One region of the Cellvibrio sp. BR genome, then DNA from elsewhere that is predicted to be linked to it. Evidence: predicted binding sites of a transcription regulator. Region 1 holds the regulator's gene; the other holds the start of a gene.

Region 1 (8,838 bases):
GATGTTATTAGTGATTATCGGCCCCGGTTTGATTGTGGGGTTGGTGGTGAGCATGTTTCAGGCGGCAACCCAAATTAACGAGCAGACACTGAGTTTTTTGCCGCGCTTGATCGTCACTATTATTACCCTGATGATTGCTGGTCCTTGGTTGCTTAATAAATTTATGGATTTATTTAACCGTTTGTTTTCCAGCGTGCCCAGCCTTATCGGTTAGCGCAAAACCACCTTCCATAGCGATTTGCCCATATGCAAGAACTGATTATCAGCGAAGAACAACTTATGCAATTTATCGGTCAGTATATCTGGCCGTTACTGCGCATTAGTGCGTTTTACTTTGCGGTACCAGTTATTGGCGCACGTACAGTACCTGCGCGGGTGCGTATTATTTTGTCGCTGTTCACGGTAATCATTCTGGTGCCCGTATTGCCACCAGCGCCTGTCGTGTCTTTTTTATCGGCACAGGGTTTTATGATGGTGATTCAAGAGGTGTTAATTGGCCTCGCCCTCGGGTTTTGTATGCAGGTGGTAATGCACGTATTTGTATTGGCCGGGCAGTTTATTGCAATGAAAATGGGTTTGGGTTTTGCGGCTATGAATGATCCCTCCAGTGGCGTGAGCGTGACTATTTTGTCGCAGTTTTATTTGCTCTTGTCCACGTTGCTATTTCTCAGTGTTAATGGCCATTTAGTCGTTTTGCAATTAATGGTGGATAGTTTTACTACGTTTCCTATCGGTGGTGCGGGTATAAATAGCGCGCACTTTGCGACCATTGTGGGTATGGGTTCCTGGTTATTCAGTGCGGCTCTGTTAATTACCTTGCCACTGTTTACATCGCTATTAATTGTAAATATGTCATTTGGTGTGATGAGCCGCTCAGCACCACAGATGAACGTATTTACGGTGGGTTTTCCCATCACGCTTATTCTCGGTTTTATTTTAATGTGGTTTACCTTCGCCAACTTCCTGCCAGTGTATTTTGACATTATGGAAGAGGGCATAGGTGTGCTGCGTACTTTGGCACTAACTCCTTAGGGGCTGCCCCTTAGGGTTTTATAGGAGCAACCTATGGCCGAAGATGACGACAGCAGCCAGGAAAAAACGGAAGAGGCCAGTGCCCGAAAACTTGAGAAGGCGCGCGAAGAGGGGCAGGTTCCCCGTTCACGCGACCTTACTACTACGGCAGTGTTAATGGTGGCGGCCATAGGCCTGTATGTTTTTGCAGAATTTATGGGCAACAAACTGATTGGGATCAGCCGTGAAAGTTTTACCCTCACGCGCGCGGCTATTTACGACCCCAATGCCATGATCGCCCACCTTGCGGCGGCTATTTACGACGGCCTGTTTAGTATTGCGCCCTTAATGGTTTTATTACTTGTTGCGTCCATTGTTGGCCCTATCGCATTGGGTGGGTGGAATTACAGCACCAAAGCCATGGAGCCAAAACTCAACCGCATGGACCCTATCGCGGGTATCAAGCGGATGTTCTCGGTGAAATCCCTCATTGAATTATTAAAAGCGCTTGCCAAAGTACTGGTTATTTTGGGCGGCACTATTTTTATCCTGAAGTTTTTTGCGCAAGACATGTTTCGCTTGGTGGATGAAAGCACCAATGTCGCCATCATTCATTCATTGGAAATATCTATCCTCGCCACTATTGCACTCTGCGCGACTACCATCGCGATTGCGGCGATTGATGTGCCGATTCAGATTTTTGAATACAACAAAAAATTAAAAATGTCGCGGCAGGATCAAAAAGACGAATCCAAAGATACGGATGGTAAACCTGAAGTCAAAGGCCGTATTCGCCAATTGCAGCGCGAAATGGCGCAGCGCCGCATGATGTCCAATGTACCGCAAGCCGATGTGATCATCACCAACCCGGAACACTTTTCGGTCGCGTTAAAATACGACCCCGAAACCATGGAAACGCCACTGATGATTGCCAAAGGTGGCGATCACACCGCGCTAAAAATTCGCGAAATCGCTAAAGCGCACAATATTGAAATTATTCAGTCGCCGGTATTGGCGCGCGCGATTTTCTACACCACCGAAGTGGATCAGGAAATTCCCTCCGGCCTGTACCTCGCAGTTGCCCAGGTATTGGCATACGTATTCCAGCTGCGCAATTACCGCAAAGGCAAGGGTGACAGGCCCGCTTATCCCCGCAATATCAACGTCCCGCGCGACTTGCGTTACAACGCCTCGGGTGAGGTGGATTAATCGCTGCACTTTTTATCGCTGTACTTTTTATTTATCGCCGTACTTTTTTAAGCGATTGCTATGAATCGGTACACTTCTTGCGATAAGCACAGGTAAATGATTTCACCGTCAAGAATCCGTGCTTATGGCCTTACCATCGTTTAACCAACTGAATAACTTCAACGGCAGAGCCGCGCTGGGTTCATTGCGCGGTATGGGGCGTGGCAATTTGGGAATTCCCATTTTGCTAATGATGCTGTTGGCGATGATTATTTTGCCGATTCCGCCGCTGCTATTGGATATGTTTTTTACCTTCAATATTGCCCTGGCGCTCGTTGTGTTGCTGGTGTCTGTGTATGCCATGCGCCCGCTGGATTTTGCCGCATTCCCCGCGATTCTTCTTATTGCCACCCTGTTGCGCCTCGGCTTGAACGTTGCCTCCACTCGCGTAGTTTTACTTGAAGGTCATAACGGAGGCGATGCAGCGGGGAAAGTAATTGAAGCTTTTGGTCATGTGGTTATTGGCGGAAATTTGGCGGTGGGTATTGTGGTGTTCATCATTTTGATGATCATCAACTTCGTGGTGGTAACCAAGGGTGCGGGCCGTATTTCCGAAGTGAGTGCGCGTTTTACCCTGGATGCAATGCCCGGCAAACAAATGGCGATTGATGCGGATTTAAACGCGGGTTTGATCGATCAGGATCAGGCGCGTACCCGTCGTCAGGAAGTCTCTTCCGAAGCGGATTTTTACGGCGCGATGGACGGTGCGAGCAAGTTTGTTCGCGGTGATGCGGTTGCAGGCATCATGATTATGTTTATCAATATTTTTGGTGGCTTGGCGATTGGTATGGCCCAGCATGATTTGCCATTTGGCGAAGCCTTTGAAAAATACACCATCCTCACTATTGGCGATGGTCTGGTTGCACAAATTCCCGGACTGTTGCTGTCGGTAGCCTCGGCGATTTTGGTGACTCGCGTTAACAGTGCCCATGAAATGGGGGCGCAGGTAGTCAGTCAGATGTTTGCGGCCCCTAAAGCTTTAGCTGTTTCGGGAATCATGCTGATCGTGATGGGGTTGATTCCCGGTATGCCGCACGTTGCCTTTTTGGGTTTGGGTTCTATTTGTGTCGGCCTTGCTTATTACATCCACTGGCGTAAACAGCAGCCTGCAGCCGTTGAGGACAATTCTTTTATTCCCGCAGGTACTCGCTTGGCTGGTGATGCACCAGGCGGTGGGCAGGGTGGTGCGACCATTGCGCCGCAGCGTATGACGCCCGCATTGCCAGCCGGTACTCCCGAGGCGCCCGAGTTGGGGTGGGACGATGTACAGCCTGTCGATGTGATCGGTTTGGAGGTTGGCTATCGCTTGATTCCGATGGTGGATAAAAACCAGGGTGGCGAATTACTGGGTCGCATCAAAGGTGTTCGCAAAAAGCTGTCGCAGGAAATGGGTTTCCTTATTCCCTCGGTGCACATTCGCGACAATCTTGACCTTAACCCCACGGGTTATCGCATTAGCTTGATGGGTGTGTCCATGGCTGAGGCTGATATCTACCCGGATCGTGAATTGGCGATTAATCCCGGGCAGGTTTTTGGTTCGCTGGAGGGGTTAAAAACCAAAGATCCCGCCTTTGGTTTGGATGCCATCTGGATCAACCCTAACCAACGCGAGCAGGCGCAAACTCTGGGTTATACCGTGGTTGACCCGAGTACGGTGGTGGCGACGCATCTCAATCAAATTCTGCAGCAGCATACCTTTGAGTTGCTCGGCCACGAGGACGTGCAAAAGCTGTTGGATATGCTGGCTAAATCATCGCCCAAATTGGTGGAGGAGTTGGTGCCCAACACGCTGAGCATCAACGCGCTGCTCAAGGTGTTGCAAAACCTGCTGCGCGAGCGGGTGCCGATTCGCGATATTCGTTCCATCGCCGAAGCCTTGGCGGGCAGTGGGATAAAGAGTCAAGATCCCGCCGCTTTGACGGCCATGGCAAGGTTGGCGCTGTGCCGTCAAATCGTCCAAAACATCATTGGCAACGAGCGCAACCTGCCTGTAATCACGCTTGAGCCTAGTTTGGAACAGTTATTGCTAAATACCGTTCAACAGGCACAAAAAGCTGGCGCTGATGACAGTGCGTTTATTGAGCCGGGCTTGGCAGACAGGTTGCAACAGTCGTTGATTAATGCAGCCCAGAAGCAGGAAATGGCAGGTAAACCGCTGGTTCTTTTGGTTGCCGCACCCTTGCGCTCCATGCTGTCCCGCTTTGTTCGCCACAGCGTTCCGGATATGCGGGTATTGGCTTATACCGAAGTGCCTGACAACAAACAGATCAGTATCGAGGCCAGTGTTGGCGCCGACAAAAACAACTGATGTGTTAAGTCAATTTAATCGTTAACCAGGTGGCCCACCCCGGGCGGGAGTTGAGTATGCAAGTCAAACGTTTCGTAGCGGCTGATATGCGTCGTGCGTTGGAATTGGTTCGCCAGGAATTAGGGCCAGATGCCATCATTCTCTCCAGCAACCGTATCCCGGAGGGGGTTGAGTTGCTCACCACCATGGGCTCTGACTACGAGCTAAAACAACTGCAAACGCGCCCCTTTGCCGAGTCGACCTTTGCGTCGAGCGAGCCGCTATTGAGTGATGGCGATATATCTCCCCGGATACTGGAGCGTCAACCGACTCGCAAAGTTGCCCCGGTGATCACCCAGATTCCTGATCACCCGAACGTCGGCAAAACCGGCGCCCAATTAGCGGACGACATAGAGCGTGCCCGTCTGCGTATGATTGCCGCGCGCAAAGCAGAAGAATCCGCCAAAGAGTTTATGGTGGGTAAGAATACGGTAGTGAACGCCGGTATTCCCCGTCATGCAACTGCGCCAGCAAGCCCCCCTAAAAAAGGCATGAGCGCCGCCGAGCGCTATCCGCTGGTTGATCCTGTGCCCGCAGTCAAAGAGCGTAATTTAACTCCCGAGGCAGCGTCATTTCGCGAAGCACTGCTCAGCAATACTCGCAATGCCCAGGATGCAAAAATCGATGCTTTGCTGACCAAAGAGAAAGCAGCACCTGTATCAATTACCCCAAATATTGATACCTTCGACCAAAATACCCAGCTTAATGACCTGCAGGCAGAAATTGCCGATATGCGTTTGTTGCTGGAACAGCAATTGGATCGCCTTAGTGGTAAACAAACCATTGCGAGCGATTCCCCGATTTTGGCCAGCATTGCCCGTCGCCTGGAGCGTTTGAGCTTGCCCAAAGACGTAGTTGCCAAGGTGATTAATGCCTGTACGAAAACCAAAACCCTGAGCGAAGCCTGGCCCGATGCCTTGGCAAACCTCGCACATCAGCTACCCATCAATGGCCGCGACATTGTTGATCAAGGCGGGATCTTTGCGTTTGTAGGCCCCACCGGTTCGGGTAAAACCACCACCATTGGCAAACTGGCTGCACGTTATGTCATGCAGCATGGTTCAGACAAAGTGGCGATTATCACTACCGACACTTACCGTATTGCCGCGCACGACCAGCTGCGCTCACTGGCGCGTATTCTGCGCGTACCCGTGCGTGTTGTGGATGAAGCTAATCCGCTGGATACGGTATTGCGCAGCCTGCGTCACTGTTCCTTGGTGTTGATCGATACCGCTGGTTTCCGCCACGGCGACCCACATTTAAAAGCCCAGCTCAATGCTTTGGCCGACCAACCACAGGTAAAAACCTATTTGGTGATGTCGTCCAATAGTCAGGCGCAAATGCTCAAAGCCTCGGTTCACGCCTATGGCGCGGCGCGCTTGCAGGGCTGTGTTCTCACCAAGTTGGACGAAACCGCCAGTATCGGTGAGGCTCTGGGTGTGGTGATGCAAAGCCGTTTGCCCGTTGCCTACACCACCGATGGCCAGGACATTCCTAAAAATTTGGAGGTGGCACGGGCGCATCAGTTGGTTGCCAGAGCGGTGGCATTGCTGAAAACCAGTTCAGAAACGGCGGTTTCTTAGCCAAAGAAAAGCTATAACCCTATGATTTTTACAGTGAAACTGAAATTAATCGGATCTTTTTCTAATCCCTATCTATACTCAGTTCACCATTAGAGTGCCAACAAACCGTACCGCCAGTTTTCTGGCGCCAACCCCGGCACACTTAAGAAGAATATGTTTGGAGTTACGTGTAGATGAGCCAAGTGCGACCAGTACAAGTTATCGCTGTGTCCGGCGGTAAAGGCGGAGTAGGTAAGAGCAATATTTCCGTCAACCTGAGTATTGCCCTGGCTGAATTGCGCCGTCGAGTTGTACTGCTCGATGCTGATTTAGGCCTCGCCAATGTGGATGTATTGCTCGGCATTCGCGCCACCCATACCCTTGCGGATGTTCTCGCCGGCACTCATTCGCTCAGCGATGTGTTGGTCACTGGCCCCGCCGGTGTAAAAATTGTTCCAGCATCCTCGGGTGTACAGCGTATGGCGGAGTTGAGCAGCGCCGAGCATGTGGGGCTTATCAATGCCTTCAATGAACTTTCCGATCAAGTGGATATTTTGGTGATAGACACGGCCGCGGGTATCTCGGATACCGTGGTTAGTTTTGTGCGCGCCGCCAACGAAGTCATTATTGTCGTGTGCGATGAACCTTCTTCCATCACCGATTCCTACGCCCTTATCAAATTATTAAACAAAGAATATGGAATGCAGCGCTTCCGTGTGGTCGCCAATATGACGCGCACCCAACAGGAAGGCATGAATATGTTCAACAAACTCAATACCGTTTGTGAGCGCTTTCTGGATGTCACACTCCAGTTTGTAGGCCAAATTCCCTTTGACGAAAATGTGCGTAAAGCCGTGCAAAAACAAAAAGCCTTGTTGGAGTTTGCCCCTGCCTCCAAGGCGGCAGTGGCAATACGTGCGTTGGCCCAAGCAGTCGATAAATGGCCGCTGCCATATTCTCCCACCGGGCGCCTGGAGTTTTTTGTCGAGCGCTTGTTGCAGGCCGCGAATGCGCGTTAGCAATATCCGCATACGCAGTTGCATAGACATTGGTGTGTGACTAGCGTTATGAATCGCTACTCACGAGAAAGTGAGGCAGGGTTGCCAATAATCACGGCAGTTTTTGCTAAACAAAAGGTGTTCGATGGCCGCAGTCAATGGTTTAGCCATGTACGATAAAAAGACCTTGCTCGATGCGCAAATCAATGTTGAAGACTTTGCTCCGCTGGTAAAGCGCATTGCTTACCACATGATGATGCGTATGCCTGCGTCTGTGCAGGTAGATGATCTGATTCAAGCGGGCATGATTGGCTTGATCGAAGCATCACAAAAATACGATGCATCCCGCGGTGCCAGTTTTGAAACCTATGCCGGTATTCGCATTCGCGGAGCAATTGTTGATGAAATGCGTCGTGGCGATTGGGTGCCCCGCTCAGTGCACCGCAATGCGCGCCGTGTTGCGCGTGCCGTTGCCGCCGTCGAGGCGCGTACCGGGCGCGATGCGACCGACGCCGAGGTCGCTGCTGAACTAGAGGTATCGCTGGAAGAATATTTTGAAATGCTGCAAGACTCCAACGGTAGCCGATTATTCAGTTACGAAGAGACCTTCGGCGAAGAAGACAGCAATATCGACGCGTCCGAACACAGCAGTGCTTTTGTTAGCCCGTTTGAAGGGGTTCAGCGGGATGGGTTAAAAAAAGCCTTGGCCGAGGCGATTGCCTTGCTTCCCGAACGTGAGCGCATGGTGCTCGCCCTCTATTACGATCAGGAATTAAATCTCAAAGAAATTGGCTTGGTGCTTGGTGTTAGTGAATCCCGGGTTAGTCAGATTCACAGCCAGGCAGCCGCGCGTTTGCGCCACCGCCTTGGTGGTTGGCAGCCCGCGTAAACTGGGTGAAAAACAGCTAAGGGCAGTGTGGTTTGCTCGCCGTTGCCAGCAGAATCGCAAATTAGTCTGTAAATACAACAATTTGCGCTATGATTTGCAGTAAAAGTTGAAGATTTACGCGCCGCCACTGGCCGAAGCTTTAACTCCTACTAGACTATGAATTAATAAAATTCCCTTCTGGGTAATTGGAGGTTGCGTTGGATAAGAACATGAAAATCCTGATTGTTGATGACTTTTCAACAATGCGGCGGATCATCAAAAACTTGCTGCGGGATTTGGGGTTTTCCAATACCCACGAAGCAGACGATGGCGTAACGGCATTGCCGATGCTCAAAAATGGCGATTTCCAGTTCCTGGTCACTGACTGGAATATGCCGGGCATGACCGGTATCGATCTGCTCAAAGCGGTACGTGCAGACGAAAAGTTGCGCACCTTGCCAGTATTAATGGTGACCGCAGAAGCTAAGCGCGATCAGATTATTGAGGCAGCTCAAGCTGGCGTAAACGGCTATGTCGTTAAGCCATTTACAGCGCAGGCGCTGAAGGAAAAAATTGAAAAGATCTTTGATCGGGTCGGTTAATCACCGTCGATTAAATAATAAATAAGGCTCTGCCATGGCATCTGAAACCCAAACATCGTTCAACAGTGAGTTTGTTGTCGAATTGAGAGAGTGCGCCAAATTGCTTGCGGAAAAACTGCACGGCAATGAGATTGAAGAAGCATCGCTCTTGATACAAACCATTACCCAATCGCGTGATCGCCATATTTTTCAATCGGTAGGG
Region 2 (8,838 bases), 110 kb from region 1:
GTTACAGAACGGCGCTAATGACCCTGCATCTACGCCGGCGCGGCAGTTAATTATTACCGAGGCACAAAGCCTGAGTAGCCGTTTTAATAATCTTTATCAGCGAATGGCGGATATTGAAAAGAGTGTGAATGGTGAAGTTCGCACCGTTACCTCGCAGATCAATTCATTGGCAACGTCTATTGCGGAATTAAACCAATCCATTGGTGAAGCGGTGGCGTCTGGTGGTGGCAATCAACCCAATGATTTATTGGACAAGCGCGATGAAACTTTGCGCCAACTTGCAGAATTGGTGTCTATTCAGGTGGTAAAAGAATCCACCGGTGATTTAAATGTGTTTATCGGTAATGGCCAGCCATTGGTTCTGGGGGCTAGCTCAAGCTCATTCAGTGTGACCAATGACGGTCAGATACAATTGCGGGCTAACAGCGCGGTCATTGATATTACCGAGCAGGTTTCGGGTGGCCAAATTGGTGGCCTATTAAGTTTTCGCGATGAAGTATTGTCCCCGTCCATGAATGAACTGGGGCGAATTGCGATTTCAATGTCAGAAGAATTTAATAACTTGCAACAACAAGGTCTTGATCTGGATAACGATTACGGCCAAAAAATGTTTGTCGATATTAATGACCCCGTGAATGCGGTTAACCGGGTAAAACACAGCAGCGGCAATCAGCAGCCCTATGATCGGCAATTAAATGTAACTATTACCGATACTAATCAGTTAACCGCCAGTGATTATCGTTTTGATATTGTGCCTGGTACGACCAATTATGTTGTTACTCGTCTTGCGGATGATCAGGTGGTCAAACAAGGTGGTTTATCTGGCGCTTATCCATTTAGTATTGAGTTTGATGGCGTAAGCCTCAATTTAACCAGTGGCTCATTTCAAGGTGGCGATTCTTTTTTAGTACAGCCAACCCGTAACGGTTCGCAGGATATAAAAGCACTATTGCAGCGGCCCGAAGATTTAGCCTTTGCATCGCCTATTCGCACCGGTAGCGCCAGTAGCAACACCGGTAGCGGCATTGTTAGCAGCGGTCAGGTATTAAGTGTTGTCGATACAAACGGCAATATTTTGCCTGCCTTTGCCAACCCCGGCCAATTATCGCCGCCAATTATTATTCGCTTCACGTCGGACACCACTTACGATGTGTTGGATAATTCTGACCCTGCAAATCCAAAACATTTGAATCCGGTCATGCAGGATCAAGTGTTTGTACCCGGCACAACCAACAATATATTTTCGAGTGATCCGGGCGAAACCAGAATTGTAGGTGCTGGTGATCGCCTTGGTTTACCGGCAGATCGCAGCCCGCAAACTGTTGCAATAGGTGCTCCCGCACAAGGCAATGGTTATTTAGCGGAGCGGTTGAATTTTACGTTTACTGATCCACAAACCGGTTCCGTGACAGCGCGCAGTATAATTACCCAGTCGGGTGCATCAGCTATGCAGACGGCGGCGCAATTAAGCGCTTTACCCGGCGTCACTGCAAATGCTTACACCACGGCGACAATTACCGGTATTAATGTTGCACCCGGTGATTTTGCAGTACCTATGCAGTTGCGTATTAATGGTGAAGCGATAATTCAAGATGATGGCGCATTACCAACGCCCGCATTTTTAAGTACCGTGCCTGATCCGAATCTCAGTGAAGCGGATTTCAATGATTACCTTGCCGAGCAAATTAACGCAAATCCCAATTTAAATGCGCTGGGAATTCGCGCGCAAAGTTCTACCAATCCGCTAACTGGCGCACCTGAGCTGAGGTTGTTTGCGGCGTCCGGTGTGGATCTGGATATTCGTTTTTCAGCGGCAAGCGCAACCAGTAGTATTCAGGTTAATGACAGTTCGGGCAATCCTAATCAGACATTAACCAGTGCCGGTGTAGGGCAGGAGAGTGCAATTACTGTGGGTGGCAGAATTGATGTCACGCTTGCGTCGGGCATTGAAATGTCCCCTTCTATTTCAAGTAGTCCTTTGTTTGGTGACAGTAGCTCTGCCACATTTGTACAATCATCGTTCCTGGGTTATCAAGTAACGCTTACCGGGCAACCTAAAGCTGGCGATGTTTTTACTGTGGGTTTTAACACTGATGGTAAAAATGATAACCGCAACGCGTTGGCGATGGTGGCAATGGAAACAAAATCCACTATGCAAAACGGTAGCCTTAGTTTCGCGGAAGGTTATGGCAAATTAGTGGAGGAGGTCGGCACCAAAAGCAGTCTTGCTAAAATTAACACCGAAGCCAGCATTAGTTTGTTAGAACAAAGCCAAACGATGCGCGATAGTATTTCCGGTGTAAACCTGGATGAAGAAGCTGCGGATTTAATTCGGTTTCAACAACTTTATGGTGCGAATGCGCAGGTAATTTCGGTCGCTCGCGAGTTGTTTGATACCTTGTTGAATGCCCTTTAAAAAAAGGGCCCTGTGAATGCAGGTATTCACAAAAGCAAAAAGTTGGATTGATTTGTGCATTGCCAATGATAAGCGGCAAAAATTGTAAGCACAGGGTATTGGTATGCGTATATCTACTTCGCAAATTTACAACATAGCAACACTCGGCATGGGACAGGCGCAATCGGCTGTCACTAAAACCCAGGAGCAAATGGCTACGGGTAAACGAGTATTGTCTCCTGCGGATGATCCGGTAGCGGCAACTACTATTCTAAAATTAAATCAGGAATTGGCGCGTACCGAACAATACAAAAAAAATATCGACGTGGCCGATAATAGTTTGAGTTTGGAAGATTCAACCTTGCAAACAGTTGTGGAACTAATGCAACAAATGAATGTGCTGGCGGTTAAAGCCGGTAACACGGCGGTATTGACCGCTGCCGATTACAAATCCATTGCTGCCGAAGTCGACACGCGAATTAGTGAGTTAATGAACTTGCAAAATACGCGCAATGCTTCTGGTCAGTACATTTTTGCGGGCTATCAAGGCGATACTCAACCCTTCGTTAATAAGGGTGGCGGCAATTTTGAATACCTGGGCGATGAAGGCCAGTTATTTCTGCAGGCCTCTGCTTCTGTCAGTGTGGCAGTGAGTGACTCGGGCAAAAAAGTATTTGTAGATATTCCCAGTGATCACAATACGGTAAACACTTCTGCCAGTAGCAGCAATCGCGCACTGCCTGCATCAGTAGTCAGTGTGGGTCAAATTGTCGATCAGGAATTGTTTGACAGTTTTTATCCCGAAGACATGGTTATTGCATTTAATGCCAACTCTGCGGTTGTTCCTAATGGTCCTAATTACACCGTTACTGAACGCAGCACTGGCAAAGTGCTGGTGGCGAATGCGCCTTACGTTTCCGGCGAAGAAATTAATGTAATGGGTGTGAGCCTCAGTATTTCCGGTTCACCAGTTGCTCCTACACCCGCCAGCTTGCCATTTAACTTTGATGCGGCTGCAGCGCCAATCGATTTTTCTGCCAACCCTACAACCTTAAAGATTTCTGTCGGTGGCAGGTCAGAAACTCTGGAATTTAACAGCTTGCCCGTCGTAAATAACGTGGCAGATTTTGCCGCTATGTTAAATGCAGCGCCCAATGCCGCTAAATTGGCAAACCTTGGTTTAACGGCCAGTGCGACAGGGTTCGTGTCGGCTAATGGTATGAACATTAGTGTGCAAGGTGGTAATCCTGCACTGCAAAGTGCGACAGGCCTGACAACCATGGCGGGCGTGGTTTCAACCAACGGTAAAGCGGGCGATTCTTTTTTTGTTGAATCTACCGATAAGCAAGGTTTGCTTACAACGCTGTCACGTTTCAGTGAGGCTATGAAAAGTGTAAAAGACACACCCGAAAGCAAAGCATTGCTGAGTGATTTGGTTGCCAAAACCTTGAGTAACCTGACTAACTCTATTACTAATGTTGTTTCAGTACAGGGTGAAGTGGGGGCTCGTCAGAACACTCTGGAAAGTTCGCGTGATTTGAATTTGGATGTAAATTTGTTTGTTCAGCAAGAATTAAAAAGTGTACAGGATCTGGATTACGCAGAAGCCTCTATTCGTTTATCGATGGAAACTCTGGTGCTCAATGCTTCGCAGCAGAGTTTTACCAAAATAAGCCAGCTCAGTTTGTTTAATTACCTGTAGCGCAAGTGTTATGGGTTAAACATTTGTCGGAAGTCGCTGCGTTCTTCCGACACACCAATCATCTGCTTTCCAGCACCCATCTCAATCATCCCTCTTTAATGTTTTCCAACCACCCATTTAAATTTTGCTAATCTTTGTAGATGGCGTTAGGCTTCGCTTATTAAACCAACTTATTGTATTCCCTAGGTAAAGAGCTGTTTTATGGATATTGAGACCTTGTTAGATCCTCTCTCTCGCGCACTCAGCCAGTCCCAAGCACTGCTGTCATTGGCAGAGGCGGGCGATTGGGATTCCTTTGAGACATTGGTGCAGCAGCGCCAGCAGGGTTTGTTATCAATTAATGATGCTGAATACCTGCAATCGCTGGCGCAGGCGGATTTGGAACCTCAAGCCGCACGCATGATTGAAGAAATCCAGACTATTAATAAGCGTTTATCCGAGCTGGCTGAAATTAGTCGTGAGCAAGTGGCGTCAGAATTGCGTCAAACTAATCGCGCCATGAAGGCAATCGATGCTTATGGTCGTTAATTTGACGTTTTTCTGCTTTTATATAACCTTCCGCAATAAATTCTGTTAATTACCGCTGTAAATATTTTGTTTAAGCCATAAAAAAAGATTAAAGCAACTCCAGGATGTGTCGATAACCTTGTTAGAAGTGCTGATTAGTAAGTTTGTCTCAGGCTTCATCAACAGACTTGTTATCGCAGTGATACTGCACACAGACATTAATCCAGGAGATTAATCATGGCTTTAGTAATTAACAGCAATATCGCCTCCATCAATGCGCAACGTCAATTGATGAACTCAGGCAACGCACTTGATCGCGCTACCGAACGTTTGTCCTCTGGTAACCGTATCAACTCCGCAAAAGACGACGCCGCTGGTTTGGCGATCGGTAACCGTATGACCTCTCAGGTTCGTGGTCTGGATCAAGCCATCCGTAACGCTAACGATGGTGTATCCATGATTCAAACCGCAGAAGGTGCTCTGCAAGAATCTACCAACATCTTGCAACGTATGCGTGAGCTGTCGGTTCAGTCTGCGAACGGAATCTATAACGATTCAGACCGCGAAACTTTGAATGCTGAGGTTCAGCAGCTCAAAACTGAATTGGATCGTATTGCTGAGACTACTTCGTTCAATGGCAGAGCATTGCTTGATGGCTCAGTAGGTACCACCGCTCTCCAAGTCGGCGCTCTACAAAATCAAACTCTTGATGTAACTATTGGTTCTTTTAGTACTTCATCAATGGGAGGCAGCAGCGGAAGTATCGTCGGAGAGGCGACTGCAAACGGTTTAACAGATCTACAATTCACTGCAGTTAACTCGTTAAAAGTTAACGATACTCAACTTTCAGCAATTTCAGCAACAGGTCAGACCCTGAATACCTCATTAGCAAGTATTAACTCTGACCTGGAAGGTAAGGGAGCCGTTGCGTCTTCCTTAGTGGATATTGAAGCGACCTCTGTGGGCACCGGTGTATTGCGCGCAGGTACTGATAGTTTGACTCTTGCGGTTGTTGATGGTGACGGTAATACACAGAGTTATGTAATTTCTGGTACCAATAGCATGGAAGAGCTTGTTGCTAAAATTAATGCTGATACATCTATTGAAGCTTCATTGAACGACAAGGGTAGACTGGTGTTGTCTGCTGAAAATGTCACTAGTATTACAGTGACCGATAACACTACCAACAATGCCGCTACTGGTTTGGCGGATGGCGCAACTAACTTTTCATTGGTGTTCTCTGATACAAGTGCTGAAAAAACTGGCGTTAAAGTAGAGGGTGTTGGTACTTATCTAACAACTGCAGCTCTGGCAGTGGGTATAGATGTTCAAGATGCTAACGGTAATATTACCGGCCAAGCCGCTACAGTCGGAACCGTAGGTACCACATTGAAAGATGGGGATATTCTGATTAACGGTGTTGCTATCGGAGATGTGTTATCCGGTGCAAGTGTTGCAGCTACAGCAACAAATACGATCAAGGCAATCAATGATGTGTCAGCGCAAACAGGTGTTGTGGCATTCTCCAACGCCACTGCAGGTTCAATCAGCTTGCGTTCTACTAATGGCGATGAAATCTCAATTAAGTATGGCGACAATGCTACTGCTGCCAGTGTAATCGCTTTCACTGGATTACAAGAGCGTAATGCTGCTTCAGGTACTGGCTCTGTTGCAAGTATCGATGTTTCAACTGCTGCCGGCGCCCAAAAAGCAATCGGTATTATCGACAAAGCCATTGACCAAGTAAGTAGTACCCGTGCAGACCTTGGTGCGATTAACAACCGTTTGGACTTCACCGTATCAAACCTGGCGAACATCTCTGAGAAAACTTCTGCTGCTCGTTCACGTATCAATGATGCTGACTTTGCCGCAGAAACTGCAAACCTCAGCCGTTCACAAGTATTGCAACAAGCGGCGACTGCGATGTTGGCTCAGTCTAATGCACGTCCACAACAAGTACTGTCACTGTTGAGATAAGGTGGTAGCTTCCTTCAAAGTTAGCCCTCTGGCTAACTTTGAAGGTGTGTTCTAGTGAGGACTTTATGATGAATGAAATCACTAAAATCGCAGCGGGACCGGCACCGGTGAAACCAGTGCCGGCTTCGTCGTTGGCGGGCACTGTGCAAGGTCAAAAAACCGGCAATGATTTGCCGCCGGTTGCCGAAGCGGCAAAACCTGTAACCACTGAAACCGTCAATTCCCAAGCGGTACAAGAGAAAGTGCAGGCCGCCGTTGCACAGATGAACGAGTATATTCAGTCCACCCAACGTGACTTGAATTTTACTTATGATCCAGGCTCAGGTGAAACGGTTGTGAAAGTATTGGACAGGAGTACGCAAGAAGTTATTCGTCAAATTCCCGATGAAATATTTCTGCGTTTGGCACAGCAACTCACACCCGATGAGCCAGTTAGCTTGATTAGCGCGCAGGCTTAAAAACGCTTTTAAATCATTGATTTATGGCTTTTTAAGCGATTTTGGAAATATTGTGTTTTAAAAAAAGAGCAGCATTCGCTGCTCTTTTTTTTTGAGGTTTTTTTTGAATATTTTTTCCGCAATTATTATTTTTTAGTCGTTTTTTTATTAAGCACACTACCTAAAAAATGTTGTTTCCCTCGCTTGAATAATTGTTCCCGCCGAGGCTGTTTTTTATGGCCTAAATCGCTTGATTTTTTTCTTGGCACAGTCTGTGCAAAAGCCCACTTAGGCGACCCGTATAGAAATCCTGTTGGTATCCATTTCTTACCAGTCTTGCCACGAAGTTCTCACAAACTGAGCAATTTATTTGCCGCTGTTTCTGGGCTTCATCAGTCGGCTTGTCACAGCACACGCAACTGTGAACAGGAACAATCATTAGGAGATTTATTATGCCTTTAGTCATTAACACCAATGTCGCTTCCTTGAATTCACAGCGTCAATTGATGAACTCTGGAAACGCTCTTGATCGCGCTACCGAACGCTTGTCCTCTGGCCAGCGTGTTAACTCCGCCAAAGATGACGCTGCGGGTCTCGCCATTTCCAACCGTATGACCTCGCAAATCCGTGGTTTGGATCAAGCTATCCGTAACGCAAATGACGGTGTGTCTCTGGTTCAAACCGCAGAAGGTGCTTTGCAAGAAGTAACCAATATTCTGCAGCGCATCCGCGAACTTTCAATCCAGTCTGCGAACGGTATCTATAACGATGACGACCGCAAAACATTGGATGCGGAAGTGCAACAGTTAAAGCTGGAAATGGACCGTATTTCAGAGACTACATCATTCAATGGCCAGAAGCTGTTGGATGGAACCTTGGGTGAAACCTTCTTGCAGGTGGGCTCTCAGGCAAATGAAACAATGGAAATTGCCATTGGTTCATTTAATACCTATGCGCTGGGCGGCTCGTCTGGCGATATCGTGGGTGAGCCTGCAACACCTAACGGTGCTCCACCGGCCAACCACTTGGCGGAGATCGATGCGCTGACAGATTTGACGGCAGGTGATTTACTGATTAATGGCACTGCTATTGACCCGGTCACTACCGCCACTAATTTGAATGAAGCATTAGCAAGCATAAACTCGGATTTGGAAGGTAAGGGCGCTGAAGTTGCGTCTCTGGTTCAAGTCACTGCCGATACTGCCGGTTCAGGTGTGTTGCGTGCGCCAGACGAAACTCTTGAACTGACTTTGGTCGATGGCAATGGTTTGTCGCAGGTTTATACCATTACCGGCACCAACAGCATGAAAGAGTTGGTGAATAAAATTAATGCTGAAACTGCTATCGAAGCGACTGTGGATGCTAGCGGTAAGTTAATTCTCACCGCACCGGGTGCGTCATCAATTACTGTGGATGAAACCGCAACAACCGGTAACCCTTCAGGCTTGGCTGACGGTCACACTAACTTCTCCTTGGTGTTCAATGACACTAGCGCCGATCGTTTAGGCGTGACCATTGAGTTGGGGGCAACTGCTGGTGCTGATGCACGAGTGTCTGCATTAGGCGTGGATGTACAGGATGCTAACGGCAACTTGTTAGGTGCTGCAGTCACTGCTGCTGGTGGCGCTCCAGTGTTGCAAGAAGGCGATTTAATTATCAATGATATCCCGATTGGTAAAATTACAGCCGGGACGTTGGTGGCCGACACGATTGCGGAAACTATTCGTGTTATCAACTTATCGTCCGATCAAACGGGTGTTGTGGCGTTTGCTGGCGGTACTAACCAAATTTCTCTGCGCTCTGCCAATGGCGAAGAAATC

What was found. The regulator FliA, encoded in region 1, starts transcription of late flagellar genes. The targets are predictions, from matches to a motif close to TAAAGTTATNNNNNNNNCGGCCGATANCC.
Region 2: a site for FliA is predicted at 4,715-4,743, ahead of O59_RS07375 (flagellin). Genes of this name have one in related genera too.

Annotation. Positions count from the first base shown of each region.
Region 1 covers NZ_JH668201.1:377,862-386,699, forward strand. Annotated here, with positions in the region: gene fliQ (flagellar biosynthesis protein FliQ) at 1-214, shown strand, start outside; gene fliR (flagellar biosynthetic protein FliR) at 247-1,032, shown strand; gene flhB (flagellar biosynthesis protein FlhB) at 1,066-2,220, shown strand; gene flhA (flagellar biosynthesis protein FlhA) at 2,345-4,567, shown strand; gene flhF (flagellar biosynthesis protein FlhF) at 4,624-6,189, shown strand; gene O59_RS06900 (MinD/ParA family protein) at 6,363-7,187, shown strand; gene O59_RS06905 (RNA polymerase sigma factor FliA) at 7,312-8,055, shown strand; gene cheY (chemotaxis response regulator CheY) at 8,253-8,636, shown strand; gene O59_RS06915 (protein phosphatase CheZ) at 8,671-8,838, shown strand, end outside.
Region 2 covers NZ_JH668201.1:484,792-493,629, forward strand. Annotated here, with positions in the region: gene flgK (flagellar hook-associated protein FlgK) at 1-2,416, shown strand, start outside; gene flgL (flagellar hook-associated protein FlgL) at 2,520-4,097, shown strand; gene O59_RS07370 (flagellar protein FliT) at 4,299-4,625, shown strand; gene O59_RS07375 (flagellin) at 4,842-6,581, shown strand; gene O59_RS07380 (flagellar protein FlaG) at 6,647-7,039, shown strand; gene O59_RS07385 (flagellin) at 7,471-8,838, shown strand, end outside.